DNA from 4 places in the Neoaquamicrobium sediminum genome. Region 4 is predicted to be linked to each of the others. Evidence: predicted binding sites of a transcription regulator. Region 4 holds the regulator's gene; each other region holds the start of a gene.
The links. Region 4 encodes PhoB, which activates phosphate uptake and scavenging genes when phosphate is short. Its sites were predicted from a motif close to TGTCATNNANCTGTCAT; they were not measured.
Positions count from the first base shown of each region.

Region 1: phnD (phosphonate ABC transporter substrate-binding protein) is a predicted target of PhoB. The motif match lies at 2,777-2,793, and genes of this name have one in related genera.
Region 2: V1479_RS02440 (PhoX family protein) is a predicted target of PhoB. The motif match lies at 2,040-2,056, and genes of this name have one in related genera.
Region 3: ugpB (sn-glycerol-3-phosphate ABC transporter substrate-binding protein UgpB) is a predicted target of PhoB. The motif match lies at 2,714-2,730, and genes of this name have one in related genera.

Region 1 is NZ_JAZHFV010000001.1:637,556-644,907, forward strand. It holds gene phnE (phosphonate ABC transporter, permease protein PhnE) at 1-824, opposite strand, end outside; gene phnC (phosphonate ABC transporter ATP-binding protein) at 829-1,680, opposite strand; gene phnD (phosphonate ABC transporter substrate-binding protein) at 1,758-2,687, opposite strand; gene V1479_RS03205 (DapH/DapD/GlmU-related protein) at 2,862-3,476, opposite strand; gene phnL (phosphonate C-P lyase system protein PhnL) at 3,473-4,180, opposite strand; gene phnK (phosphonate C-P lyase system protein PhnK) at 4,183-4,974, opposite strand; gene V1479_RS03220 (alpha-D-ribose 1-methylphosphonate 5-phosphate C-P-lyase PhnJ) at 4,964-5,830, opposite strand; gene V1479_RS03225 (carbon-phosphorus lyase complex subunit) at 5,981-7,078, opposite strand; gene phnH (phosphonate C-P lyase system protein PhnH) at 7,083-7,352, opposite strand, start outside.
Region 2 is NZ_JAZHFV010000001.1:482,899-490,250, forward strand. It holds gene V1479_RS02440 (PhoX family protein) at 50-1,945, opposite strand; gene V1479_RS02445 (peptide chain release factor 3) at 2,129-3,718, shown strand; gene V1479_RS02450 (hypothetical protein) at 3,756-4,163, opposite strand; gene V1479_RS02455 (peroxiredoxin) at 4,520-5,179, shown strand; gene V1479_RS02460 (D-alanyl-D-alanine carboxypeptidase family protein) at 5,323-6,198, shown strand; gene V1479_RS02465 (D-lyxose/D-mannose family sugar isomerase) at 6,208-6,894, shown strand; gene V1479_RS02470 (nucleoside triphosphate hydrolase) at 6,919-7,352, shown strand, end outside.
Region 3 is NZ_JAZHFV010000006.1:272,780-280,131, forward strand. It holds gene V1479_RS18085 (pyridoxal phosphate-dependent aminotransferase) at 1-5, opposite strand, end outside; gene V1479_RS18090 (EAL domain-containing protein) at 199-1,074, shown strand; gene V1479_RS18095 (EAL domain-containing protein) at 1,071-1,901, shown strand; gene V1479_RS18100 (glutathione S-transferase family protein) at 2,000-2,611, shown strand; gene ugpB (sn-glycerol-3-phosphate ABC transporter substrate-binding protein UgpB) at 2,834-4,144, shown strand; gene ugpA (sn-glycerol-3-phosphate ABC transporter permease UgpA) at 4,217-5,101, shown strand; gene ugpE (sn-glycerol-3-phosphate ABC transporter permease UgpE) at 5,157-6,005, shown strand; gene ugpC (sn-glycerol-3-phosphate ABC transporter ATP-binding protein UgpC) at 6,019-7,107, shown strand.
Region 4 is NZ_JAZHFV010000005.1:80,956-88,307, forward strand. It holds gene pstC (phosphate ABC transporter permease subunit PstC) at 1-1,160, shown strand, start outside; gene pstA (phosphate ABC transporter permease PstA) at 1,163-2,536, shown strand; gene pstB (phosphate ABC transporter ATP-binding protein PstB) at 2,566-3,411, shown strand; gene phoU (phosphate signaling complex protein PhoU) at 3,441-4,148, shown strand; gene phoB (phosphate regulon transcriptional regulator PhoB) at 4,167-4,856, shown strand; gene V1479_RS15570 (vanadium-dependent haloperoxidase) at 4,957-6,267, shown strand; gene V1479_RS15575 (CRTAC1 family protein) at 6,264-7,352, shown strand, end outside.

The DNA of each region.
Region 1 (7,352 bases), on a different contig from region 4:
ACGGCCACGACGCGGTCATCGGAATAGAGGCTGATGACGCGATTGAGCTCTGTACCGATGCCGCCGGCACCAACGAAGCCGACAATCGAGGACGCGCGCACGTTGATCTCGAAACGCAGCAGCGTGTAGGAGATGAAGTTCGGCATCACCTGCGGGACGACGCCGTAGCGCATCTCCTCGAACCAGTTGCCGCCCGCGCCGCGAATGCCTTCCACAGGGCGCAGCGAAGCGTTCTCGTTGACCTCGGCGAAGAGCTTGCCGAGTGCGCCTGCGGTGTGGATGGCGATGGCGACCACGCCGGCCAGCGGGCCGATGCCGATGGCGAAGACCAGCACCAGCGCGTAGAGGATTTCAGGCACGCCGCGGCAGATTTCCATGAAGCGCCGGGAGATCTGGAAGACGACGCTGTTGGGCGCGAGGTTGCGCGCTGCCGGGAAGCAAAGCAGGAAGGCGCCCGCGGCTCCGATGATCGTCGCCGTCAGCGCCATGAAGATGGTTTCGATGATGAGCTGGATGTAGGTCCAGAAATCCGAATACCAGTAGGCGATCGATCCGGGAATCGCGCGCCCGTCGTCGCCGCGCGACAGGAACAGCTTGTCGAGCTCGAGGTTCGGCATGATCGTGCCGAAATATTCGAAGATGCGCGGCAGACCGGACGCGAGACGATCCGGGTAGAAGCGCGAAACATAGATCGACGCAACGAGTGCGGCGAGAAAAAGCACCACGAACAGCGCTGTTATCGCGCGCTTGCTGCGCAGCAGTTCGGCGCGGTGCCGTTCGAATTCGGCAACCGTGTCGTCGCCGGAATATGTCATGGCGGCCATCTGCTCAGCTCGCCGCCATGCCGAGTTGCGCGTTCTTTGCCAGGTCGCGCTCGGTCAGGCGCTGCTTGGCGGGTACGCCACCCAGCGAAGTCGAGGTCAGGCCTTCGGCAAACGCGCCGTCGGCTTCGGCACCGTAGATTTCCCGCGCCATCTCCTGCGTCAGCATTTCGGGCGTGCCGTCGAAGACCAGCACGCCGTCCTTCAGGCCGATGATGCGGTCGCAGTAGGAGCGCGCGGTGTCGAGCGTGTGCAGATTGCAGACGACGGTGATACCGTCCTCGCGGTTGATGGTGCGCAGTGCGTCCATCACCACCTTGGCGTTGAGCGGATCGAGTGAGGCGATGGGCTCGTCGGCAAGCAGGATGCGCGGCTCCTGCACCAGCGCGCGGGCGATCGCCACGCGCTGCATCTGCCCACCCGAAAGTGTGTCGGCCTGCTGGAGTGCGGTATGCGCCATGCCGAGCCGGTCGAGCGCGCGGATCGCGAAGGCGCGCTCCGAAGCGGTGAAGAGCTGCAGCATCGAGGCGACGAAGCCGTGGTGATAGAGCCGGCCGGTCAAGACGTTGGTCAGCACGTCGAGGCGGCCGACGAGATTGAATTGCTGGAAGACCATGGCGCAGGTCGCGCGCCATTCGAGCAGCGCGCTGCCGCGCAGCGCGGTCACGTCCCGGCCTTCGAAGGTGATGCGGCCGTCGGTTGGTTCGGCCAGCCTGTTGACCATGCGCAACAGTGTCGACTTGCCGGCGCCGGAGCGGCCGATGACGCCGACCATCTGGCCCTGCGGTATGGAAAGCGAGACGTCGGAGACCGCATTGCGGGTCTTGAAGCTCTTGGTGAGTTTCTCGGTCGTCAGCATTGGCGGCTCCGTTCGTCCAGCCCGAATACGAGGCGGCCGCCGTCCAGATGGACGGCGGCCGGCGATGTCAGGGAGATTTAGCGGGAGCCTTCGAGCTCGCGGCGGCGCATCTCGACGACGTTGGTGAAGAACTCGTGATCCACGCGCTTGAAGCCCTGGCCTTCGCCCTGGGACACGTCGACGTAGCACTGGTAGTCGGTCTCGTTCAGCGTCTCCATCCAGGCGATGGCGATGTCCTTGGCTTCCTGCGGCGCGTCCTTGCGCACGACCCACGGGCCGTTGGGGATCAGGTTCGACTGCCAGATGATGCGCAGGTCGGACATGTCGAGCAGGTCCTTGTCGACCATCGAACGCAGCGCGCCGCGGCTGAAGCCTTCGGACTCTTCGCCGACGCCCGAGGTCCAGGTGACGCCGGCGTCGTACTGGCCGTTCAGAACGGCGACGACCGCCTGCTCATGTCCGCCGCCGAAACCGGTCGAGGCGAAATAATCCTCGAGGTTGATTTCCTGCATTTCCAGCTCGGCCTTGGGCACGAGGTAGCCGGAGGTCGAGTTCGGGTCCGCAAAGGCAAGCGTCTTGCCCTTCATGTCGTCGATGCTCTCGATGCCGGAATCGGCGCGCGTGTACATCACCGAATAGTAGCCGTCGGATCCGTCGTTCTCGAGCGCCACGAAGACCGGCTCGACGGCTTCCGGGTTCTGGAGATAGATGCCGGCATAACCCGAGGCGCCGAGCTGGGCGGCATCGAGCTGGCCAGCGAGCAGGCCCTGCATGACGCCGGCATAGTCGGACGCCGGATAGAGTTCGACCGGCACGCCGAGCTTTTCGCCGAGCTGCTCGACCATGCATTCGTTCTTGCGCAGGCGGTCGGCTTCGTTTTCGCCGCCGAGAAGGCCGACGCGGAAAGCGGGAAGGTCGGACTTCCAGTCCTGGGCGATCGCCGGTGTCGCGAGCGCGGAGGCGAGAATGGCTGCTGCTGCAGTGGTGCGGGTGAGAAGGGTAAACATGTCGGGCTCCAGACGCTTTGGAGGGTGAACTTTTCAAGCGCGGTCCGGACGTGTTCCGGCCTGCTGGCCGAGTCCCCTATCGGTGTTTCGCGACAGCTCGATTACGCTTTTTCTGCGGTTTTGTGACGGTTCACAGTTTGGTCGCGCTGCGGGGCCCGCAATGTGTGCAAATGCCTAGCCGGCATGCTTTTCCAGGAAGGCTTCTGCTGACAGCGCGCGGAAATCGTCGAGCGCCGCACGCAGCCGGTCATGATCCCAGTCCCACCAGGCGAGCGCGCTGAACCGCTCGGCGATGGCTTGCGGAAAGCGCGCGCGGATGGGTCGGGCAGGCACGCCGCCGACGATGGTGTAGGACGCGACGTCTTTCGAGACGACCGCGCCGGCACCGATCACCGCCCCGTCGCCGACCGTCACTCCCGGCAGGACGGTCGAACCGTGGCCGAGCCAGGTATCGTGCCCGATCGTCACTGCATTCGTCCGCCGCCATGCGAAGAACTCGTCCTCATGGGTGGCATCAGGCCAGTAGTCCGAGGCCCGATAGGTGAAGTGGTGCAGCGTCGGACGCCATGTCGGGTGGTTTGTGGCGTTGATGCGCACGGCTGCCGCGATGTTGGAGAACTTGCCGATCGTCGCGCACCAGATGCCGCAATCCTGCATGACGTAGGAGTAGTCACCGAGCGTCGATTCATGCATGCGGCTGCGGTCGGCGATCTCCGTGTAACGACCGAGCATGCTTTGCGTCACCTCTGCGCTTGGGTGCACGAGGGGCGTTTCCGAAAGTCTGGTCACGACACGCGCCTGTTCATCGCAAACTGGGTCACGTCGATGATGCGGTCCGCAACCGCTTCACGCACGCCTGCATCGTGAAAGATGCCGAGCAATGCCACGCCACCCTGCTTCTTCTCCGCGATCAGCGCGATGACCACCTCGCGATTCTTGGCGTCGAGAGATGCCGTTGGCTCGTCAAGCAGCAGCACAGGATGGTCTGTGATGAAGCCCCTCGCGATGTTGACCCTCTGCTGCTCGCCGCCGGAAAAGGTCGCCGGCGGCAGCGACCACAGCTTTTCGGGCAGGTTCAGGCGCGACAGCAGGCCGGCCGCCTTGTCGCGGGCCTTGGCCGCCGCCACGCCGCGCGCGGTCAACGGCTCGGCGACGATGTCGAGTGCCGCAAGGCGCGGCAGGGTTCGCAGGAACTGGCTGACATAGCCGATCGTATGGCGCCGAACGCCTAGCACCGTGCGGGGGGCGGCTGCGGCGATGTCGACCAGCCGCCCCTGATGCTGGACGATGATCTGGCCCGTGTCGACCGAGTAGTTGCCGTAGAGCACCTTGAGGATGGAGCTCTTGCCGGCGCCGGACGGCCCGCCGAGCACCGCGCATTCGCCGGCTCGCAGCGCGAAGGAAACGCCTTCCACGACCGGCAGCTCGATGCCGTCGCGCAGATGCATGGTGAAGGTCTTGGCGAGTTCGGAAACAACCAGCGGTGTCGGCATCGTCACACCTGTAGGATCGAGGAAACGAGAAGCTGGGTGTATGGCGCGTGCGGATCGTCCAACACGCGGTCGGTCAGCCCGTGCTCGATGACGCGGCCGTCCTTCATCACCATCATCCGATGGGAAAGCAGCCGGGCGACGGCGAGGTCGTGCGTAACCACGATCGCTGACAGGCCGAGGTCTGCGACCAGCCCGCGCAGGAGGTCGAGCAGGCGAGCTTGCACGGACACGTCGAGGCCGCCGGTCGGCTCGTCCATGAAGACCAGGCGCGGATGTGTGACGAGGTTGCGGGCGATCTGCAGGCGCTGGCGCATGCCGCCGGAAAAGGCGCGCGGTTCGTCGTCGACGCGGTCGGCGGCGATCTCCACGCGGCCGAGCCAGTCGGTGGCGGTGCCGCGGATGCTGCCGTAGTTGCGTTCGCCCACCGCCATCAGCCTTTCACCGACATTGGCGCCGGCCGAGACCGTCATGCGCAGGCCGTCTGCCGGGTTCTGGTGGACGAAACCCCAGTCGGTGCGCATCAGGAAACGGCGTTCCGCCTCGCTGAGGCGGTAGATGTCGCGCATCTCGGCGTCGCGCATGCGATAGGAGACATTGCCCGACGACGGGATCAGTCGCGTTGCGAGGCAGTTGAGCAGTGTCGTCTTGCCCGAGCCGGATTCGCCGACGACGGCGAGCACCTCGCCGGGCCACAGCTCGAACGAGACGTCCTCGCAGCCCACCCGCGCGCCATAGAATTTCGACAGGCCGGAAACGCGCAGAAGCGGTTCGTCGTCGTTGATTTCACTGGTCATCGCGCCGCTCCTCGCAATGGTCGGTATCCGAGCAGACGAACATCCGCCCGCCCTGGTCGTCGAGGATCACCTCGTCGAGATAGACACCCTTGGCGCCGCACAGCGCGCAGGGTTCGGTGAAGCTCTGGATTTCGAAGGGATGGTCTTCGAAGTCGAGGCTGACGACGTCGGTGAACGGCGGCAGCGCGTAGATGCGCTTCTCGCGGCCGGCACCGAAGAGCTGCAGCGCCGGTGACATGTGCATCTTCGGATTATCGAACTTCGGCGTCGGCGAAGGGTCCATGACGTAGCGCCCTTCTACCTTCACCGGATAGGCATAGGAGGTGGCGATGCGGCCATGCCGGGCGATGTCCTCATAGAGCTTGACGTGCATCAGTCCGTATTCCTCAAGCGCATGCATCTTGCGTGTTTCCGTCTCGCGCGGTTCGAGGAAGCGCAGCGGCTCGGGAATGGGCACCTGATAGACGAGGATCTGCCCCGCCTTCAGCGGCCTTTCGGGAATACGGTGCCGCGTCTGGATAATCGTGGCATCTGCCGTGCGCGTGGTGACCGCGACATTCGCCACCTTCTGGAAGAAGGCGCGGATCGAGACCGCGTTTGTGGTGTCGTCTGCACCTTGGTCGATCACCTTGAGCACGTCGTCCGGACCGATGATCGAGGCGGTCACCTGCACGCCGCCGGTGCCCCAGCCATAGGGCATCGGCATCTCGCGCGAAGCAAACGGCACCTGATAGCCGGGAATGGCGATCGCCTTGAGGATCGCACGCCGGATCATCCGCTTGGTCTGTTCGTCCAGATAGGCGAAGTTGTAGGCGGCGATACTGGCGGCCGCAGCCGGTGCAACGCTAGGCGGCATGAGGCGTTTCCTTCACTGAAAGGAGGCTCTTATGGATCTGTTGCTGATACCGGCCATCGCAGCCCTGCTGCTGACGGCCTACCTCATCTATCGCGGTTATGCAGCGCGGGCGCGCGGTCGCCGGACACCCGATCAGGACGTCTAGCGCGGTCATTCCGCCGCTTCCTTGCGCTCGGACGCAGCGTCGGCCTGCTCTGCTCTCATTCGGCGTATGAGGTCCAGTTCGGCCTGGAAGTCGACGTAATGCGGCAGCTTCAGGTGTTCGACGAAGCCGGTCGCCTGTACGTTGTCCGAGTGCGAGATAACGAATTCCTCGTCCTGCGCTGGTGCTACGACGTCTTCGCCGAACTCGCTGGCGCGCAGCGCCCGGTCGCATAGCGCCATCGCCATTGCCTTGCGCTCCGACTGGCCGAAGACCAAGCCGTAGCCGCGCGTGAACTGCGGCGGCACTTTCGACGACCCCTTGAACTGGGTGACCATCTGGCATTCGGTCACGCGGATCGAGCCCAGCGGCACGGCAAAGTCCAGCTCGGGCACCTCCAGTTCCAGCTCGACTTCGCCGATGCGGACCTCGCCGACGAAGGGGTGCGAGCGCGCGTAGCCGCGCTGCGTCGAATAGGCGAGCGCCAGCAGGAAACCCTCGTCGCCGCGCGCCAGCGCCTGCAGCCTCGTATCGCGCTCCAGCGGAAATTCGAGCGGCTCGCGCGTGATGTCGCCCGGACGATGGTCGTCGGGAAGTTCGCCATCGGCTTCGATGAGCCCTTCACTGGCAAGGATTGAGGAAACCCTCATAACAGGTTCCATAGGCTCGTCCCGCTGTTCCGGCTCCGGAACGGAAGCGTCCCCCGCGAGCTCGGGGTCGAGCAGTCGGTGGGTGTAGTCGAAGGTAGGCCCGAGAAGCTGGCCGCCGGGCAGGTCCTTGTAGGTTGCCGACACGCGCCGTTCGACCAGCATCGCGGCAGTGTCGACAGGCCGTGTATAGCCGAAACGCGGAAGCGTGGTGCGGTAGGCGCGTACCAGGAAGATGGCCTCGATCATGTCGCCGCGCGCCTGCTTGACTGCCAGAGCGGCCAGCTCACGGTCGTAGAGCGAGCCTTCCGCCATCACGCGATCGACGGCCAGTGCGAGCTGCTCGACGATCTGGTCGAGGCCGATCGACGGCACCGAACGGTCGCCGCGCCGGCGGTCGTCCAGCAGCCTGTGCGCGTTGCGGATGGCGGTCTCGCCGCCTTTGACTGCGACATACACGGGCTCAATCCTCCGCCGGTGAGATACGGGTGGTGCGCGGCAGGCAGGCAAGCGCCTGGGGCGCCGCAAGCACGAGGTCGACCCCGCGCGGGAAACGGCCGCTGTTCTGCCGCCACTGCTCGACGAAGTGGCGCGGCATCGGTGTCGGCGCCAGTGTTGCTACGGTTTCGATGCCTGGGCCTTCCAGCCGCAGCGGCGCGCCGCCGTCGAGGCTGTCGACCTGCAGGATCAAGGTTGCCGAGCGATCGGGGTAGTCCTGACTACCCTGCGCGAA
Region 2 (7,352 bases), on a different contig from region 4:
GCGAAGGCTCCATGGGCGCGTTTCATAACGCGCCCATGGCGTGTTCCGGTCAGCCGACGGGGGCGTTGTCTTCACGCTTGATCGCGATGATCGAGGAGCGCGGCAGTTTGCCCTCGCCGTCCGGGAAAGGTGCGGCCGGATGCTGGATGCCGACGAACATCGTGCGCCTGTCCGCCGACCAGCAGAGACCCGTCACCTCCGACCCGTTCGGGCCGGTCAGGAAGCGTTCGATGCGTCCCGTGACAGGGTCGCCGGCCAGCATCTGGTTGTTCCCCTGTCCCGCGAAGTCGCCTTCGTTGGAATCGTCGCCATCGGTCTGGATCCAGATCAGACCGGTGGAATCGATCGCCATACCGTCGGGCGAGTTGAAGAGGTTGCCTTCGTTGACGTTCTCGGAGCCCGCATAGGGTCCCTCCTGGACGGTCGGGTTGCCGGCCATGACGTAGAGGTCCCATTCGAACGTATCGGACGCATGATCGTCATTGGCGGGACGCCAGCGCACGATCTGGCCGTATTCGTTGGCCTCGCGCGGGTTCGGCCCGCCGACCGGCGTCCAGTCACCGCCTGCATTGGCCCTGACGCCGCGGCGGCTGTTGTTGGTTAGCGCGCAATACGCTTCGCAGGCGAGCGGGTTCACAGCGACCCATTCCGGCCGGTCCATCGTTGTCGCGTTGACCCGCGAGCCGGCGGTGCGCGTGAAGATGGCGATTTCGGCCGCCGACATGCCGGTTGCTTCCGGCGTCAGGGCAATCCATTTGCCGGTCATGTCATCGTCGAAGCGGGCAGCGTAAAGCTGGCCTTCGTCCAGCAGCGTCGAGGTATCGCCACCGGGCACATAGATGTCGCGCGAGACGAATTTGTAGATGAACTCGCCGCGCTCGTCGTCGCCCATATAGACGACCACACGACCGTCGGGCGCGAGCGTCGCTGCCGCGTTCTCGTGCTTGATGCGGCCGAGCGCGGTGCGCTTGACCGGTGTGCTTGCCGCATCGGTGGGATCGATCTCGACGATCCAGCCGGCGCGGTGCGGTTCGTGGGGGTTCTTCGACGTGTCGAAGCGTGCATCCCATTTGTGATAGTCGTAGCCCCAGCCTTCCGCGGCGATGCCGTAGCGCTTGTAGCCTTCGGCGGTCAGCCCTTCGATCTGCGTGTCTCCCGTGGCGCCGAAATAGCCGTTGAAGTTTTCCTCGCAGGTCAGATAGGTGCCCCAGGGTGTCCTGCCGGAACCGCAATTGTTGAAGGTGCCAAGGCTTTCCGTGCCGGTCGGATCGGCCTCGGTCTTCATCAGGTCGTGGCCGGCGGCCGGCCCCGCGATGCGCATCGGCGTGTTGTGCGTGATGCGACGGTTGAACGGGCTGTCCTTGACCACGGACCAGTTGCCGTCGGTTTCGCTGATCTCGAAGACGGCAACCCCTTGCAGGTTCTGCAGCTTCAACACGTCCTGCGCGTCGCGTGGTACGCCGTCCGTGGCCTCGGGCAGGTTGATGTCGTTATTGGTGTATTCGTGGTTGACCGCGATGACCTGCTTGCCGCCGATGATAAACAGCTCCATGCCGTCCGTGTTCTCGCCGAAGATCTTGTCGGCATCGGCAACGGAACCGCCAGTCGCATGGTCGAGCTCTGCCACGCCGGAAAACAGCGGGTCGCCCCAGCTCACCAGCCGCTGCCAGCGATAGCCCTCCGGCACGTGCACGGTGTTGTCGGTGGAAATCGGGATCGGCTTGAAGGCAAAGCGCGAATCCTGTGCGGCGCGAGCGGGAACGGAATTGAGAATGCCGGCGCCCATGACGGCCGCGCCCGATCCGAAGGCGAGCACGCCGCCCAGAAAACCGCGCCGCGAGATCGCCCGTTCCACAACGCGGTCGAACTCGTTTTCCTCGGGGCGCGGGAAATTGATCTCGTCCCACTCGTCGAATGTCGGTCTTTCCTGTCTTACATCGGTCATGGCTTGCTCCCTTCTCATCCGGTGGCTTGCAACGAAGCTCGGCGCGTACGCCGGAGCTTGTTGTGTTTGCCTACCCGGCCGGCCACACAGATTGATGACAGCCCGATGAAAAGTGCAGTCGGCTTTTCTCGACATGGCTCGACGCCGCAGCTATAAGCCCGCCGACCGAAGGAACCTCTTCACATGGCCGAAACGATCGAAAAGGCGGTGTCGCGCCGCCGCACCTTCGCAATCATTGCGCACCCCGACGCGGGCAAGACGACGCTGACCGAAAAGCTGCTGCTGTTCGGCGGCGCGATCCAGCTCGCCGGCGAGGTGAAGGCCAAGAAGGACAAGATCCAGACGCGCTCCGACTGGATGAAGATCGAGCGTGAACGCGGCATCTCCGTCGTCACCTCGGTCATGACGTTCGAATATGGCGACAACGTCTACAATCTGCTCGACACGCCGGGCCACGAGGACTTCGCCGACGATACCTACCGCACGCTGTCGGCGGTGGATTCGGCCGTCATGGTCATCGACGCCGCCAAGGGCATCGAGCCGCGCACGCTGAAGCTGTTCGAGGTCTGCCGGCTGCGCGACATTCCGATCGTCACCTTCGTCAACAAGATGGACCGCGAAGCGCGCGACACCTTCGAGATCCTCGATGAAATCGAGCAGAAGCTGGCGCTCGACACCGCGCCGATCACCTGGCCGATTGGTCAAGGCAAAACTTTCTCCGGTACCTACCACCTTGCAGACAATGCCGTCCGGCGCGGCGACGACGAGGTCGAGCGCACCAAGGTCAACGGTCCGGACTCCAATCGCGTCGCTGGGCTGCTGCCCGAAAACGAGCGGCCGGCCTTCATCGAGGAGCTGGAGCTGGCGCGCGAGGCGTGCCGGCCGTTCGATCTTGCCGCATTCCGCGAAGGACACCTGACGCCGGTCTTCTTCGGCTCGGCGCTGCGCAATTACGGTGTGCGTGACCTGATCGAGGCGCTGGGCGCATGGGCACCCGCACCGCGAGCCCAGGAGGCGGATTCACGCCGCGTCGAGGCGACCGAGGGTAAGATGACCTCCTTCGTCTTCAAGATCCAGGCCAACATGGACCCGAACCACCGCGACCGCATCGCCTTCGTGCGCGTGTGTTCGGGCACGCTGCAGCGGGGCATGAAGGCGAAGCTGGTGCGCACCGGCAAGGCAATGAGCCTGTCTGCGCCGCAGTTCTTCTTTGCCCGGTCGCGCATCACGGCCGACGAGGCCTATGCCGGCGACGTTGTGGGCATCCCCAATCACGGCACGCTGCGCATCGGTGACACGCTGACCGAGGGCGAGGAAATCCTGTTCCGTGGCGTTCCGAACTTCGCGCCCGAAATCCTGCGCCGGGTGCGGCTCGGCGACCCGATGAAGGCAAAGAAGCTGAAGGAAGCCTTGCAGCAGATGGCCGAGGAAGGGGTCGTCCAGCTCTTCTCGCCCGACGACGGCTCGCCCGCCATGGTCGGTGTCGTCGGCGCGCTGCAGCTCGACGTGCTCAAGGAGCGCCTGAACGTCGAATACGGCCTGCCGGTCGACTTCGAGATGGCGCGCTTCACCGTCTGCCGCTGGATTTCGGCCGATAGCCGTGCGGAGCTCGAGCGTTTCGTCGAAGCGCATCGCGGCGACATCGCCCGCGATCTCGACGGCGATCCCGTCTTCCTGGCCCCACACGAATTCGGCCTCAACTACGAGGCCGAACGGTGGAAACAAATCCGCTTCGCCGCGATCAAGGACTATCAGGTCCGCGACGCGGCGTAGCCGAAGACAGCATTGAATGCCCTGCGCGGCGGCGTGGCTACTCTGCCGGCTGGCGCATGCCTGTTGCCCTGGCGACACCGTCACCGCTGAAGATGATCCAGCCGAACAGCAGAACGCCGGCAAACACGATCAGCGACCCCATGGCCACGATAGGCTCCGCACCCGGATTGCCTGCAAGCAGGACGTAGAGCGCCGGGATCATGATCACGATGCCGATCACGTAGATGGCGTATTGTAGCAAGGGCAGCCTGCCGGCGGCCTTGAGCGGATTGACCGCGTAGTAGGTGCCGAACAGTGCCGAAGTCACCCAGCCGAGCAGGTTGAGATGGGCGTGCGCGCCCATCACCCCGTGATTGCCGGAAATCGACATGTGGAGGCCGATACCGATACCTATGATGAGGAAGAGGATGGCCGTGCGAAAATAGAGCGTAGCAAGAAATGGCATGATGTTCCCCAAAATGGCAGCAGGGGCGACCGTTTGCCCCTCCGATGGTCGAGGCCGTTTGATCGCAACGCAATAGCGTTCGGCCTGTGCTGCCACTCCAGCCGACGCGATAAATCTACGCCTGTCCGGCTTCGGCGACAATCGGGGGCCACGTGTGAGTAGTCGACTATTTTGCTGGATTGATTGTCCAGATGCGGTATGCCCTTCAGCTCGGGTCGATGCTGAGCAAACCATTCCTGGACGGACGGCATAATCGTTCGTTCCGTTCTACAAATCGTCGCAATTTGCCGCGTCAACTCTCGTTTTGCGCCGTCATTGCATTATGATCAGCACAACAGCCATTGAGGAGAAACGCCATGGGCCTTCGCATCAACGATACCGCACCGGATTTCACGGCCGACACCACGCAGGGGCAGATCAGCTTTCATGACTGGATCGGCGACGGCTGGGCCGTGTTGTTCTCGCATCCAAAGAACTTCACGCCCGTCTGCACGACGGAACTCGGCACGATGGCCGGTCTTGAGGGCGAATTCCGCAAGCGCGGCGTCAAGATCATCGGTATCTCGGTCGATCCTGTCGAAAGCCACGCCAAGTGGAAAGACGACATCCGGACGGCTACGGGTTTCGCTGTCGACTACCCGCTTATCGGCGACAAGGACCTGAAGGTTGCCAAGCTATACGACATGCTGCCGAGCGATGCCGGTGACAGCGCGGAGGGCCGCACGCCGGCCGACAACGCCACCGTGCGCTCCGTCTACGTGATCGGCCCCGACAAGAAGATCAAGCTGGTGCTCACTTACCCGATGACCACCGGGCGCAACTTCGACGAGATCCTGCGCGCGATCGATTCGATCCAGCTTACGGCCAAGCATCAGGTGGCGACGCCGGCCAACTGGAAGCAGGGCGAAGACGTCATCATCACCGCGGCGGTTTCCAACGAGGACGCCACCAAGCGTTTCGGCTCCTACGAGACGATCCTGCCCTATCTGCGCAAGACCAAGCAGCCCTCGGCCTGATCTGCACAAGCACCAGGTGGTCATGCATACGGCGGCGATGGATGCCATCGCCGCCGTTTTTGTGACGGGATTGCGATGGCGGACAGGCTCGGGCATGATCCGAATCCGTCAGATATTGCCGGATCGATCACTCGGGGGACCTATTGCAAGCCGCAACTCGTGCCGTAACGGGCATCACGCGCCGCGCCGCCATCATCATGGCGGCATTCGTGTTTCTGGCGGGCTGCACGACGCAGACGGTCATGCAGTCGGCGGTTGCGCCGCTGCCGTCGGAGAAATACGCAGCCATCGTCGTTGACGCCAATAGCGGGCGGGTCCTCTACGAAGACAAAGCCCGCGAGCCTCGCTACCCTGCGTCGCTCACCAAGATGATGACGCTCTACATGCTGTTTGAGGCTATGGACAGCGGGCAGCTCAACGTGATGACGAGCATACCCGTTTCCGCCTACGCAGCCGGGCGGCCGCCGTCCAAGCTCGGTTTGAAGAAGGGCGGGAGCATCGACGTTCGCTCGGCGATCCTTGCGCTTTGCGTAAGGTCGGCCAATGACGTCGCTTCGGCCGTTGGGGAGTATCTCGGCGGCACGGAGGAACGCTTCGCCGCGATGATGACGGCCAAGGCGCGTTCCCTGGGGATGCGCTCCACCACATTCCGCAACGCCTCCGGCCTGCCGGACGCCGAACAGCGCACGACCGCTCACGACATGGCGATTCTGGCCATGTCGTTGCGCAAGCGCTTTCCCCATTACTATCACTATTTCAGCAACCGGGAGTTTGCCTATGCCGGCAAGATCATTCGCGGCCACAACGACCTGCTGGGGCGGGTCGCCGGCGTTGACGGGCTCAAGACCGGTTATATCCGCGCCTCCGGCTTCAACCTGGCAACGTCGGTCGGGCGCGGCGGGCGGCGCATCGTCGCGATTGTCATGGGGGGCAAAAGCGCGGCTGTCCGCAACGAACATATGGAACAGTTGATCGAGGTCTATATGCCGCGCGCGTCGCAAGCGAGCGCCTCGCGCTGAGGAGACATGATGAAGCGGTCTGAAGTGAATGCCATCCTTGCCGATGCGGATGCCTTCATCCGATCCCACGGCTATGTGCTGCCGCCATTCGCCTACTGGTCGCCTGAGGACATGAAGGCGCGGCGCGCCGGGATCGGCGGCATTGTCGATGCGCGCCTCGGCTGGGACATCACCGACTACGGCACGGGCGATTTTGCCTCGACCGGCCTGTTCCTGTTCACCGTGCGCAATGGCAACGCAGCCGACCTGGCCCACGGCCGGGGCATGCTCTACGCCGAGAAGATCATGATTTCGCGCAGGGACCAGCTCGCGCCGATGCATCGCCATAACGTCAAGGCGGAGGACATCATCAACCGCGGCGGCGGTACGCTGGCGCTCAAGCTTTATATGTCTGCGCCCGACGGCTCGATCGACGAGGCGGCCGAGGTTAAGGTGTCCACCGACGGCGTGGTGCGCACGCTGGAACCCAGCGGCATCCTTAAGCTCCATCCCGGCGAGAGCGTGACGCTGCTGCCCGGCGTCTGGCACGCCTTCTGGGCCGAGGGCGATGATGTGCTGATCGGCGAGGTCTCCACCGTCAACGACGACGAGACCGACAATGTCTTCGCTGAGCCGATCAAGCGTTTCGCGAGGATCGAGGAGGATGTCGAGCCGACGCACCTGCTCGTATCGGACTATCGAAGGTGGCTCGGCTGACAATCGGGCCGTACGGAGGAGGCCATGTCGGAGATTGCGCATCTGGCGGCGACGCTGTTTCGCAAGGCGGCCGGCCGCAAGCGGATTGTGGTGGCGATCGCCGGGCCGCCGGGTTCGGGTAAGTCGACATTCGCGGAAGCGTTGATGCCCTTGCTGCCCGAAGGCACCGCCGTGACCGTGCCGATGGATGGCTTCCACTATGACAACGCGGTGCTGGATGCCCGCGGTTTGCGGGCCCGCAAGGGCGCGCCGGAAACCTTCGACTTCGATGGCCTGCGCCATGTGCTGGAACGCCTGGGCAGAGCCGATGCGGATGTGACCGTTCCAGTGTTCGATCGCAAGGCCGATCTTGCCCGCGCAGGCGCGGCGGTTGTGCCGGCGGAGGCCCGGTTCGTTCTGGTCGAGGGCAACTACCTGTTGCTCGACGAAAGCCCCTGGTATGGGCTTGGGCCGCTGTT
Region 3 (7,352 bases), on a different contig from region 4:
GCCATAATCAAATCTCCGTTCCGGGAAAGGCCGCCCTTCGCGGCCGCGCGTTTAATGTCGCATTGCACACGGAATCGCAAGCGCGGAAAGCGCGAAGCGTTGGTGCAGCGCGGCTCCGGACTGCCGTTAACAGATAGTAAATCCTTCGGTGGGAAGGTCCCACGATGGGGTAAATGCGGGCAGCTTGGAGGACACTGCGTGTCGCGCAGCACAATCTTGGCGCACATCGAGGAGCAGGACGACGGCACTGCCACGGGCATATGGGAACCCTACGTGCTCAGGTCGGCATTTCAGCCGATATTTGCGCTTGGCCACGGCAAGCTCAAGGTTACGGCCTATGAGGGGCTGATCCGTCCCTTCAAAGATGAGCAGAGCGTCCCGCCTCAAGATTTCTTTCTGGCCATACCGGCGGCAGAGCGGCTCAACGTCGAGACTTTGACGCGTACTCTCCATGTGCTCAATGCGGGCAGGTTCCTCGATCCGGAAAAGATGCTGTTCGTCAATTTCGACCCGTCGGTTTTCCACGCGCGTCAGATTGCCGACATGACCTTGCATGAAATGCGCGTCACCCTGAACGAAGCCGGCATCGACCCGCGCAGGGTCGTCTGCGAAGTGACCGAGCAGAAGTCGTCGTCGCAACAGGCACTTGCCATTTTCGTAGAGACATTGCGCAGCAGCGGCTTCCAGGTCGCAATCGACGACTTTGGTGCGGAGGCCTCCGATATGGAACGCGTCGAAGCGCTGAGACCCAACATCGTCAAATTCGACGCGCGCTGGATTTCGCGGCTGATGGAAACCAAGCCGGGCTTCGCCCTGCTGTCAGTGATGGTCGAAGAGTTTGTGTCCAAGGGGATCACCGTTATCTTCGAGGGCATTGAAGAGAACTGGCAACTCGAGGCAGCGGAAGCCGCCGGCGCGCATATGGTGCAGGGCTTCCTTCTTGCGCGGCCGGAAGTCGTGCCTGGCAGCTTCGGCGCCGGTGCAAGCGCCGGCGCGACATCATCTGCTGGAGCAGCGCCGGCAGCTTTCGCCAGATATCCCCACCCAACCTTTGGACGGCGCAAGTCTTCATGAGACCGCAGCGGGTACCTGACGATGCGATTTCCGCTGACGAAATAGGGATCGAGACCGCGCGTCTCGGCGACTTCATCCTTCGCAGCGCGTTCCAGCCGGTCTACCAGCGCAAGGCAGGTGGTCTTGTCGCTGCGCATGCCGAAGGTTTCCTACGGCCTTTCAGAGACGGCACTCCAATGCCGCCGAGGCCCTATCTCGCCTCTCTGCCGGCCGGAGAGCGCGCCTTCGCCGAGCGTCTTGCGGCTGCGCTGCATCTCGGCAACTACCGACATTTCGATCTGCAGGGCCTGGACTGCATAATCGGGGTTGGCTCGTCGCGGGGATTTGCCGAGGACATCGCCAAGCTGCTGGACCGTGTGGAACTACCGGTCGATCGCATTACCAGCACTTTCCGCAACCTTGCCGCGTTCGATTTCGAGACCATACCTGATATTGTCCGGACGCTGCGAGGGCACGGCCTGCGTATCGCGCTTGGCGGCATCGCCGGCGAGCCGCCACCGCTGGACCTTATCCGTACGGTTGCACCGGACCTCGTGCGTATCGACGGGCTGTGGTTTCGGCGAGTGGCGGAAAGCGAAGGCGCTTCGCGGCTGCTGCCGCGGCTGGTCGAGGGGTTTCAGGCCGACGGCGCGCAGGTGTTGATCGAAGGTATCGAGACGAGGCGGCAGCTTTCGGCTGCGCTCGACGCCGGTGCGGACCTCTATCAGGGATTCCTGCTTTCCGCTCCGCAACTGGCCGGTACGGCAACGGATGCCGCCGAGATCGAATTCTCGGAGATGTTTGCCGGCGAAGCCAAGGTGATCCCTCTGTTCGGCGGGCGACGCTGAGACGCATCAACGCCGCTGAAGAGAAGAGCAATTCTTGTCATTGGCGCCTGTGACGGCGATCGCGGATAGTGCCACGACCGCGAACACAGGGAACAGCCATGCTCACAGTCTACGGAATGCACGACAGCGGCAATTGCTACAAGCCGCGCCTGCTGCTGGCCAAGCTCGGGCGCCCGTTCCGGCACGTCGAGGTCAACTCGATCACCGGCGAGACCCGGCGTCCCGACTATCTGGCGAAGAACCCCAACGGCAAGGTGCCGCTGCTGGAGTTCGAAAATGGCCGGCTTCTGGCCGAATCGAATGCGATGCTTCTCCACTTCGCCGAAGGGACGCGCTTTCTGCCTGACGACGCATACGAACGCGCGCTGGTCTATCAGTGGCTATTCTTCGAGCAATACAGCCACGAACCGTTCATCGCGGTTCGCCGGGCGCTGAGGAAATATCCGGAGCGGGCAAGCCAGGCGACGCCCGAACGCATGGAGCAGTTGCTGCAGGGTGGGCACGCCGCGCTCGCCGTCATGGAGGACCAGCTCGCGCATACGCCGTTCGTCGCGGGGCAGGCGCTCAGCATCGCCGACATCGCGCTGTTTGCCTATACGCAGGACGCGGACTACGCCGGCTACGAGATGGCGCGCTTTGCGAACGTCGTGGCCTGGCTCGCCCGGGTGCGCGCCGACGAAGGCCACGTGCCGATCGACTGGCTGCCCTAGAATCTGCGCGCGGTTTAAACGCAGACTTTCGCCTGATTTTCGTTTCGCTCGCGTTTCTCTGTGGAATGTTCGCCGCGAAATTTCATGAAAGTGAAACAAAACTGTTGCCGAGCCGTCATAGAGCGACAATACTCCCGATTGCGGAGCCGGCTACCGGCCGCGCAGCCTTGGGTTGCGCCTGGTATCCCGGATCTTTCGCCAACGAATTAAAGGGAGCGTAACATGAAGACCCAGGGCTTTGCGGCCGGACTCGCCGCGACATTCACCGTTCTGTCCACATCCGCGGCCTTCGCCGTCACCGAAATCCAGTGGTGGCATGCGATGACCGGCGCCAACAACGAGGTCGTGGAAACGCTCTCGAAGGAGTTCAACGAGAGCCAGAGCGACTACAAGGTCGTTCCGGTGTTCAAGGGCACCTATCCCGAGACGCTGAATGCCGGCATTGCCGCATTCCGCGCGAACCAGTCGCCGCACATCATTCAGGTCTTCGACGTCGGCACCGGCGTGATGATGGCCGCCGAAGGCGCGGTGAAGCCGGTGGCCGAAGTGCTGTCGATGGGCGGCGGAGCGTTCAACAAGGACGAGTACCTGCCGGGCATCGTCGCCTATTATTCCAAGCCCGACGGCACGATGCTCTCGTTCCCTTACAACTCCTCCTCGCCGATCCTCTATTACAACAAGGACATTTTCGAGAAGGCCGGCCTCGACACCGAAAACCCGCCCAAGACCTGGCCGGAAGTGTTCGAAGCCGCCAAGAAGATCAAGGAATCGGGTGCTGCATCGTGTGGCCTGACCTCGACCTGGCTCACCTGGATCGGGCTCGAGAACTTCGCTGCCTGGAACAATCTGCAGTACGGCACGCAGGAGAACGGTCTTGCCGGCACCGATGTCGAGCTGAAGATCAATGAAGGCCTCTTCGTCACCCACTTCCAGAACCTTGCCGATCTCGCCAAGGACGACACGTTCCGCTACGGCGGCCGCACCTCCGAGGCCAAGCAGCTCTTCCTGTCGGGTGAGTGCGCGATCCTGACGGAGTCTTCGGGCGGTCTCGGCGACGTGCTGAAGTCCGGCCTCAACTACGGTCTCGGCCAGCTTCCCTACTATCCGGAGGCAGAAGGCGCACCGCAGAACACGATCCCCGGCGGCGCCAGCCTCTGGGTGTTCGGCGGCCACGAGGACGCGGAGTATGAGGGCGTCGCGGCCTTCTTCAACTTCCTGTCACAGACCGAGATCCAGGAGCGTCTCCACCAGGTGTCCGGCTATCTGCCGGTGACGCTGGCAGCCTACGAGGCGACCAAGGCCTCTGGCTTCTATGACGAGAACCCGGGCCGCGAGATCCCGATCACGCAGATGATGGGCAAGGCACCGACCGAGAACTCGCGCGGCGTCCGCCTCGTTAACCTGCCGCAGGTGCGCGACATCGAGAACGAGGAGTTCGAGAAGATGCTTGCCGGCGAGCAGACTGCGCAGCAGGCGCTCGACAACGCGGTGGAACGCGGCAACGCTGCGATCCAGCAGGCGATCGGCAACTAGCAGTCCCGTCTCTCATCCCGGCCGCCCGCGCGACATTCGCGCGGGCGGCCCTTTCACCGTGGAGGAGGCTTCTTGTCCCCGCGCGTCACCTTTCCCAACAAGATCCTGCCCTATCTGCTGATCGCGCCGCAGCTCGTGATCGTGGGCATCTTCTTCTACTGGCCGGCGAGCCAGGCGCTCTACCAGTCGGTCTTGCGGGAGGACCCGTTCGGGCTGCGCAGCACCTTCGTGGGACTGGCCAATTTCCGCCGCGTGCTGGCGGAGCCGAACTACATCAACGCGCTGCAGAACACGGCTGTGTTCTCGATAGCAGTCGCTTTCGTGGCGATGTCGATTGCGCTGCTGCTCGCGGTGATGGCTGACAAGATCATCCGGGGCAGGGGCATCTATCGCACCATGCTGATCTGGCCTTATGCCATCGCGCCGGCGATTGCGGGCATGGTGTGGCTGTTCATGTTCAATCCGGCAATGGGCACCTTCGCCTACATGCTGCGCTCGTCCGGCTACCAGTGGGATCCATTGCTGCGCGGTGATCAGGCAATGGTGCTGGTGATCGCCGCTGCCGCCTGGAAGCAGATTTCCTACAATTTCCTGTTCTTTGTCGCCGGACTTCAGGCGATCCCGAAGACGCTCATTGAGGCTGCCGCGATCGACGGCGCCGGCGAGACCAAGCGCTTCTGGACGATCATCTTCCCGCTGCTGGCACCGACGACCTTCTTCCTGCTGGTCATCAACACGACCTATGCATTCTTTGATACGTTCGGCATCATCCATGCCGTCACCGGCGGCGGACCGGGCAAGGCTACCGAGACGCTGGTCTACAAGGTCTACAATGACGGCTTCGTCAATCTGATCCTCGGCGACTCCGCCGCGCAGTCGGTGATCCTCATGGTGATCGTGATCGCGCTGACGGCCATCCAGTTCCGCTACGTGGAAAAGAAGGTGCATTATGGCTGAGGCCGCCACCCAGCAGTCGACGGCGACCGCTCTCGGCCGGCGCGAGCAAGGCGCGATGCTCGGCATCAGCCGCAGATCGCGCTACATCGCCCATGCGATCCTCATCGTCGGCGTGTTCATCGTCGCGTTCCCGATCTACTACACCTTCGTCGCCTCCACCCATTCGCTGCAGACCATTCTGCGGCCGCCGCTGCCGCTGCTGCCCGGCGAGCACTTCTTCGACAATTATTACGAGGCGCTTTTCGGCGGTGTCGGCCGCATCGGCGGGGTGGGCGTCGGCACGCTGCTGTTCAACACGACCGTCATGGCGCTGGGCATCGCCATCGGCAAGATCGTCATTTCGGTGCTGTCAGCCTTCGCGATCGTCTTCTTCCGCTTCCCCGGCCGCATGTTCTTTTTCTGGGTGATCTTCATCACGCTGATGCTGCCGGTCGAGGTACGCATCCTGCCGACATACAAGGTCATGGTCGATCTCGGCCTGATCGATTCCTATACCGGCCTCATCCTGCCGCTGATGGCATCGGCAACCGCGACGCTGCTGTTCCGCCAGTTCTTCATGACCATACCGGGCGAACTGGTCGAGGCGGCCCGGGTCGACGGTGCAGGGCCGTGGCGCTTCTTCAAGGACATCCTGATGCCCCTGTCGAAGACCAATCTGGCGGCCCTGTTCGTCATCATGTTCATCTACGGCTGGACGCAATATCTCTGGCCGCTGCTCGTCACCAACAGCAACGACATGAACACGATCGTCATCGCTTTGCGGAAGATGATCTCGTTTGCTGATGCGGATACGGAATGGCACCTCGTAATGGTGACCTCGGTGTTCGCAATCCTGCCGCCGATCCTGGTGGTTCTGTTCATGCAGCGCTGGTTCGTGAAGGGCCTCGTCGAAACCGAGAAGTGAGAAACCAACCTCCATGGCGACCGTCGAACTCAAAGACGTAAGAAAAACCTATGGCGGCCGCGTCGAGGCCGTGAAAGGAATCTCGATCGACATTCCCGATGGCGCGATGTGCGTGCTCGTCGGCCCTTCCGGCTGCGGCAAGTCCACACTCCTGCGCATGATCGCGGGTCTGGAGGAGATCACCTCCGGTACGGTCTCCATTGGCGACAAGGTGGTCAACACACTGGGGCCGGCCGAGCGCGACATCGCCATGGTGTTTCAGAACTATGCGCTCTATCCGCATATGAAGGTCTACGACAACATGGCCTATGGGCTGCGCAATCGCGGCATGGACAAGGACGAAATCGACCGGCGCGTGCGCGATGCGGCTGGCACGCTTGGACTTGCCGAGCTTCTGGAGCGGCGCCCGCGCGAACTTTCCGGCGGCCAGCGCCAGCGCGTGGCAATGGGCCGCGCCATCGTCCGCAGTCCCAAGGCGTTCCTTTTCGACGAGCCGCTCAGCAACCTCGACGCCAAGCTGCGCGGCCAGATGCGCATCGAGATCAAGAACCTGCAGCGGTCATTGGGCGTCACAAGCGTCTATGTCACGCACGACCAGGTGGAGGCGATGACGCTTGCCGACACGCTGGTGGTGATGAACCAGGGGCTGGCCGAGCAGGTCGATACGCCCATCGCGATATACGAGAGGCCGGCGAGCATCTTCGTTGCGGGCTTCATCGGGTCGCCAGCGATGAACCTGCTTGCCGCCGAAGGCGGCGAAACGGGCAAAGGTCTGAAGCTCGCAGCCGGCGGCACGGTAAAGCCACGGGAAACGAGCCTTCCGGACGTCGGACGCAAGGTTCTGCTCGGTGTGCGGCCGGAGCATCTCACGCTGGTTTCGGCTCGCAACAACGCCGACATCGAGATGAAGGTCACCGCGGTCGAGGCGCTCGGCGCCGACACGCTTGCTCACGGCTATCCGGTTGACGGTGATGCGCGAGCGGGTGAGCTGATCGCGCGGCTGCCGGGTACCGTGCGCGTTGCCGACGGCGACGTGCTGCCACTCGCGATCGACGCCGGCATGGCGCATCTGTTCGACGCAGGCAGCGGCAAGCGTATCTGATATCTCGAAGCGGGAAATCACTCAGGGCAACCAGGCCGGCCGCGCGCGTGGCGGGCCGCCAGTACATCCGTGACTTGCCGCGCCATCACCGACACGGGTCGATGGCGCATGCGGCCAGCCATGATTGCCGAAGGTTCCTGCCGGCGCATTGCGCCATCTTTCGAGGAAAGACCGGTCAAGCGCCTCGCGGCGCGACCAGCAGGAACAGACCCTATGTGGTCACCGATCCCCGGCCTTTCAAGAGG
Region 4 (7,352 bases):
CCTACATCATTGCCCAACTGCCCCCCGAGATCGCATCGCTGACCGGGGCAGACCTTGAAGGCGCGATTGCGCGCATCCGCCAGATCGAGACCGGCTTCGGTGTGCTTGGCGAAACCGCGCCGTGGGAAAACGCCGCGGCGCAGGCGCTGCGCGAATTCCGGTTGCTCACCTATGCCGTGGTGCTTGCCGCCGCAGCGGGTACCGGCGCGCTTGGCCTCTTCATGGCGCGGCGGCGCATTACCGCGCGGCTCCGCGCCCGCAACGAGGTCGAGGGTGTCGTCCGTGTGCTGCTGATCGGCTGTTCCGTGGTAGCCATCCTGACGACAGTCGGCATCGTTGCTTCCCTGCTTTCAGAGGCGATCCGCTTCTTCACCTTCGTCAGCCCGGTCGACTTCTTCTTCGGCACGGTGTGGAATCCGCGCTTTTCTTCCGTGGGTTCGGGTTCCGGCGACTACGGGCTGCTGCCGCTGCTCTGGGGTACGCTGATGGTTGCGACCATCGCGATGATCGTCGCGCTGCCCATCGGCCTGATGACCGCGATCTACCTGTCGCAATACGCACCGCCAAAGGTGCGCAGCACGGTCAAGCCGATTGTCGAGGTTTTGGCGGGCATTCCCACCATCGTCTACGGCTTCTTCGCGCTGGTGACGGTCGGTCCGTTCCTGGCTGCCATCGGCAACACGCTCGGCATCGATATTCGCGCCACCAGTGCGCTGACGGCCGGCGTGGTGATGGGCATCATGATCATCCCGTTCATCTCGTCGCTGTCCGACGACGTGATCCGGCAGGTGCCGCGCGCCATGCGAGACGGCTCGCTGGGGCTCGGCGCAACGCAGTCGGAGACGATCAAGCGGGTGATCCTGCCCGCAGCGCTGCCCGGCATCGTCGGCGCGTTTCTGCTGGCTGTCAGCCGTGCCATCGGCGAGACCATGATCGTGGTGCTTGCGGCCGGCAACAGTCCCTATCTTCGCCTCAATCCCGGCGAGCCGGTTTCGACCGTCACCGTCACCATCGTCAATCAGCTCACCGGCGATACCGATTTCGCGTCGCCGCAGTCGCTCGTCGCATTCGCACTCGGGCTGACGCTGTTTGCGATGACGCTCGTCCTCAACGTTGTCGCGCTCTACATCGTGCGCCGCTATCGGGAGCAGTACGAATAGCCATGGCCGACATCATCTCCCGTCCGACCGCTCCGGCTGACGACGCCGACGCAATCCGCCTGAAGAAGATCAAGGACGGACTGACCCGCCGGCACGCCCGGGAACGCCGCTTCCGTGCCTATGGCGTCGCGGCCATCGTCGCAGCCATCGGCTTCGTCGTGATCCTCTTCTCGATGATCCTCTACAAGGGGCTGCCGGCATTCACCCAGGCCGAACTGTCCCTCAACGTCTATTTCGATCCCGAAGTGCTCTCCGCCGACGAGCCGCCGGTTCAGGGAGAAGGACAATCCGCCGCCGAGTATCAGCGTGCGGTGCTTGGCTGGCAGCGCCAGGTCACCATGCTGAACTGGAACCGGCTGATCGAAGCAGCGATTATCGAAGCCGCTCCCGACGCGCAGGTCGACACGCGCTCGGCGCTCTCCATCGTGGAGACGAGCGAGCGGTTCGTGCTGCGAGACATGTTCATCGAGAACCCGGGCCTGCTCGGCCAGACGGTTGCCGTCTCGCTGCTTGCCTCGGCCAATGCCGACAACTGGCTGAAGGGCAATATCGACCGCTCGCTGCCTGACAGCCAGCAGCAGCTTTCAGCCGATGCGCGCGCGCTGGCCGACCGGCTGCTTGAAGAAGGCAAGATCCGCTTCGCCTTTGCCGGACACATCTTCACAAATGTGGATTCGCGCTCAGCGCCGGCATCGGCCGGCCTCGCGGGCGCTTTCGTCGGTTCGCTCTACATGATGCTGGTCGTCATCGTGCTGGCGGTGCCGATCGGCGTGATGAGCGCTGTATATCTGGAGGAGTTCGCGCCCAAGAACCGGCTTACGGACCTGATCGAGGTCAACATCAACAACCTCGCAGCCGTGCCGTCTATCGTGTTCGGTCTTCTGGGCGCCGCCGTATTCATCAACTATTTCCGGCTGCCACTGTCGGCGCCGCTGGTTGGCGGCCTGGTTCTGACGCTGATGACGCTTCCGACGATCATCATCGCTACGCGTTCGGCCCTGCGTGCCGTGCCGCCGTCGTTGCGACAGGCAGCACTCGGCCTCGGTGCGTCGAAGACGCAAACCGTGTTCCACCACGTTCTGCCGGTCACCTATCCTGGCATCCTGACGGCCACCATCATCGGTGTCGCGCAGGCGCTGGGTGAAACGGCACCGCTGCTTCTGATCGGCATGAACGCATTCGTTGCACAGATACCCGGGACGCCCATGGACCAGTCCTCTGCGCTGCCGGTCCAGATCTATCTCTGGCAGGGCAATGAAAACCGCAACTTCTTCGAAGCGCGCACGTCGGCCGCGATCATCGTTCTGCTAGGGCTGATGCTGACGCTCAACGCCATCGCGATCTTCCTGCGGTCGAGACTGGAGAGACGAAATTGAACGAACATCTGGAAGCGGAGGCCAAGGAAATGCAGATGCCATCCGAGAAGATTGTCGCCAGCACGGACCTCTATTCGATGAAGTCGTCCACGATCCGGACTCCGGATGCCGAGGCACGCCCCGTCCGGGTCAAGGCGCGCGAAGTCTGCGTCTTCTACGGCCCCAAGCAGGCGCTGTTCGACGTGTCGATCGACATTCCCGAAAAGGCCGTCACCGCCTTCATCGGCCCTTCGGGTTGCGGCAAGTCGACGTTTCTGCGCTGCCTCAACCGCATGAACGACACCATCGAAGGCGCGCGCGTCACCGGCCGCATCGAACTGGACGGTGACGACGTCTATGACGCCAGCCTCGACGTCGTGGAACTGCGTGCGCGTGTCGGCATGGTGTTCCAGAAGCCCAATCCCTTCCCGAAGTCGATCTATGAAAACATCGCCTACGGGCCGCGCATCCACGGCCTCGCTTCTTCGAAGGCCGACATGGACGGAATCGTCGAATCGAGCCTGCAGAAGGCAAGCCTCTGGGACGAGGTGAAGGATCGTCTGCAGGAACCGGGCACCGGTCTTTCGGGCGGCCAGCAGCAGCGCCTGTGCATCGCGCGCGCCATCGCTGTCTCGCCGGAAGTGATCCTCATGGATGAGCCGTGCTCCGCGCTCGATCCGATCGCGACCGCCAAGATCGAGGAACTGATCGACGAACTGCGCGAGAACTACACGATCGCCATCGTCACGCACTCGATGCAGCAGGCCGCGCGCGTCTCGCAGCGCACCGCTTTCTTCCATCTCGGCAATCTCGTCGAGGAAGGCCCGACCGACCAGATATTCACCAGCCCTGCCGAGAAGCGGACGCAGGACTACATCACCGGCCGCTTCGGCTGACGATCCCGGAAGAGCCCGAGGAGGCAAACATGGGTGAGCACACGGTCACGTCGTTTGACGACGATCTTGGCCATATCGACCAGTTGATCCGCGACATGGGCGATCTCGCCGGCGCGATGGTCGCCGCCGCGACCCGGTCGCTGTTGCAGAACGACACCGCGCTGGCGCAGAGGGTGATTTCGGACGATGTGGTGATGGATGCCCGTCAGCGCGAACTGGACGATCGCGCCATCACGCTGATCGCCAAGCGCCAGCCGATGGCGCAGGATCTGCGCTCGGTCGTCGGCGCGATCCGCATGGCGGCAGACCTGGAACGTATCGGCGACCTGGCCAAGAACATCGCCAAGCGCGTCAACGCGGTGGGCGAAGGCTCGGCGCCGCGCGGGCTTTCCCATTCCATCGACACGATGGCCCAGATGGTGATGGACCAGGTCGGTGCGGTGATCGCTGCCTATGAGGCACGCGACGCGAAAAACCTTGTAAGCCTGCGCGAAGACGACGAGAAAATCGACGTGCAGTACACGGCCGTCTTCCGCGAGCTGCTCACCTACATGATGGAAGACCCGCGCAACATCACCGCCTGCACGCATCTGCTGTTCTGCGCCAAGAATCTGGAGCGCATCGGCGACCATGTGACCAACATCGCCGAAAACGCGTATTATATCGTGACCGGCCAGCAATTGCCGCTGAACAGACCGAAGCTGGACGAGACGTCTGTGACAGTCGACAGTGAGTGACCGCAGAGAGACCTGTAGATGATTGCACCCAAGATCATGGTGGTGGAGGACGAGGAGCCGTTGGGGGTGCTTCTCAAATACAACCTGGAAGCCGAAGGGTATCAGGTCGAGGTGATCGGCCGCGGCGACGAAGCGGAGATCAGGCTGCGGGAAAGCACACCCGACCTGCTGGTGCTCGACTGGATGGTGCCCGGCATTTCCGGGATCGAGCTGTGCCGGCGGCTGCGGATGCGCCCGGAGACCGAGCGCCTGCCGATCATCATGCTGACCGCGCGCGGCGAGGAAACGGACCGGGTACGGGGCCTGTCGACCGGTTCCGACGACTATCTGGTCAAGCCGTTCTCGACGCCAGAGTTCATCGCCCGGGTCCGCGCGCTGCTGCGCCGCGCCAAGCCCGAGGTGCTTTCATCCGTGCTGAAGGTCGGCGACATCGTGCTCGACCGCGAGACGCATCGCGTGCATCGCGGCAAGTCCGAGATCAGGCTCGGCCCGACGGAGTTCCGCCTGCTGGAATTCATGATGCAGCATCCCGGCCGCGTCTTCTCGCGCGGGCAATTGCTCGACAATGTCTGGGGCGAGACGATCTACATCGACGAGCGCACCGTTGACGTGCATGTCGGCCGGTTGCGCAAGGCGGTCAACAATGGCCGTCTGCCCGATGTGATCCGCACGATACGCGGCGCGGGCTACGCGATCCGCGAGGCATAGCTGCCGATACTCCTGCGCTCCAGTTCCGCTTGCAGGCGGCAGGTGCGCCATGCTTTCCTGCCTTCACTGAGGGAGGAGTGGGCAGGGCCCGTAATCGGTGATGCGTTTTCTTTTCCATGTCGTGCTGGTTGCGGCTGTTCTGGGTCTTGTTGGCCCGGCCCGCGCGCAATCCGGCGAGAGGGCCGTGGAGGTTGCGCGGACCTGGTACCGGCTCACGCTGGAGCTGGTGCGCCATACGCCGACCTACTCACCGCCCGTCGCGAGCCGGTCCCTGGCCTATCTGGGCGTTGCCGCGCAGGAAGCGCTCGCTGGCGGGCGGCCTTGGATGCGTTCTCTGGCCGGCCAGCTCAACGGGCTCGAAGCCTTTCCTCCACGGTCTGAGGGCGTCTACGACGAGGCGGTCGTGTTGCAAAGCGCTCTCACGAACGCAACGCGTCACTTCTTCAGCAATACCGGGCCGACGGGCCAGCGGGCGATGGATGCCATCGGGAAGCGTCTCGACGCTCTGGTCTCGGAGGGCGTCGATGCGGACGTTCTTGCGCGGAGCCTTGCGTATGGGCGCGTGATTGCCGCTCATGTGATCGAGTGGTCCGCCGACGATGGTGGGGCTGTCGTGGAGAACATGGGCTTTCCGCACGACTATGTTCTAACGGAGGGGCCACAACATTGGGTTCCCACCAGCCTTATCGCGCAGCAGCAGGCGCCTTTGCTGCCTAACTGGGGCACCAACCGCACATTTGCCATGCCCGACGGCGCCACATGCGGCGTGCCGCCACCGCCCAATTACAGCGAGGAGAAAGGCAGCGCGTTCCATAACGAGGCCATGGAAGTCTACGAAGCGGCGAAGGGGCTGACGCCGGAGCAGCGGGAGATCGCCCGGTTCTGGTCGGATGACCCAATGCTGTCGCCGACACCGCCCGGCCACTGGATTTCGATTGCGCTGCAACTGCTCGAAGCGGAAGGTGCGGATGCCGAGCGCACAGTCGACGTGCTCGCGCGGCTCGGCATCGTTCTCGCCGATTCCTTCATCGGATGCTGGGAAGCCAAATACCGCTACGATCTCGTGCGCCCGGTGACGTACATAAAACGCCACATTGATGCGAAGTGGCAGCCCGACCTTATCACGCCGCCGTTTCCTGAATATCCCAGCGGTCACAGCACGCAATCGGGTGCTGCGGCCATCGTGCTGGAGGATCTGTTCGGCGCGACGTTTGCCTTCGAAGACGAAACCCATGTGGACGACGGACTGCCGCCCCGGCATTTCGAAAGCTTCCGCGAGGCGGCCGAGGAGGCAGCGATTTCGCGGCTCTATGGCGGGATCCATTATCGAGCTGCCATAGAGCGCGGGCTGGAGCAGGGCTACTGCATTGGCGCTTACACCAACGGGCTGGTGACGCGGAGAGCGGAATGATGCGCCACGTCGTTTCAGCGCTCTTTCTTTCGGTCGGCATTTGCGTACCCGTGCTTGCCGCAGACGGACCGGCCGTGCCGAATTTCGTCGAGGAGACGGCGACTGCCGGTGTCGACGCGGTTTACGAAGGTGACTGGGAGTTCATGGTCGGCGGCGGTGTCGCGGCATTCGATTGCAGCGGAGACGGTTTTGCCGACCTCTATGTCGCCGGCGGCTCTGCGCCGGCCCATTTCTACCGCAATGTCAGCGACGTGGGCGGAACGCTGCGTTTCGAGCGCTTCGAGGCCGGCCTCGAACTTGAAGGCGTGACGGGCGCCTATCCGATCGACATCGACAGCGACGGCATCACCGACCTCGCAGTCCTGCGTGTCGGTGAAAACGTATTGATGCGCGGGCTTGGCGGATGTCGTTTCGAGCGTGCAAACGAGACCTGGGGCTTCGACGGCGGCGAGGCGTGGTCGACCGCCTTCGCCGCCACCTGGGAACGCGGGGCTTCCTGGCCGACATTGGCGGTTGGCAACTACATCGATCGCAAGGAAGAAGGCTTTCCCTGGGGCTCCTGCACGGACAACTGGCTGCACCGTCCCGCCGCCGGTGCGGATCGGTTCGGCACGCCGTTTGCGCTGAAGCCCAGCTACTGCGCGCTTTCCATGCTCTTCACGGACTGGAACCGGTCGGGCACACCGTCGCTGCGCGTCTCCAACGATCGCGAATATTACAAGGGCGGCCAGGAACAGCTCTGGCGCATCGGGCAGGGCGCCACGCCATCGCTCTATACGGCGGAGGAAGGCTGGGAGCGGTTGCGCATCTGGGGCATGGGTATCGCGTCCTACGATCTCGATGCCGACGGCTACCCCGAATATTTCCTCACCAGCATGGCCGACAACAAGCTGCAGACGCTTGCGAGTGGCGAAGGTCCGTCACCGCGGCCCACTTATGCCGACACCGCCTTCGCCAAGGGCGTGACGGCGCACCGCCCCTATGTTGGAGACAATCTGCGGCCGAGCACGGCGTGGCACGCGCAGTTCGAGGACGTCAACAATGACGGCCTTGCGGACCTCTTCGTCGCGAAAGGCAATGTCGCG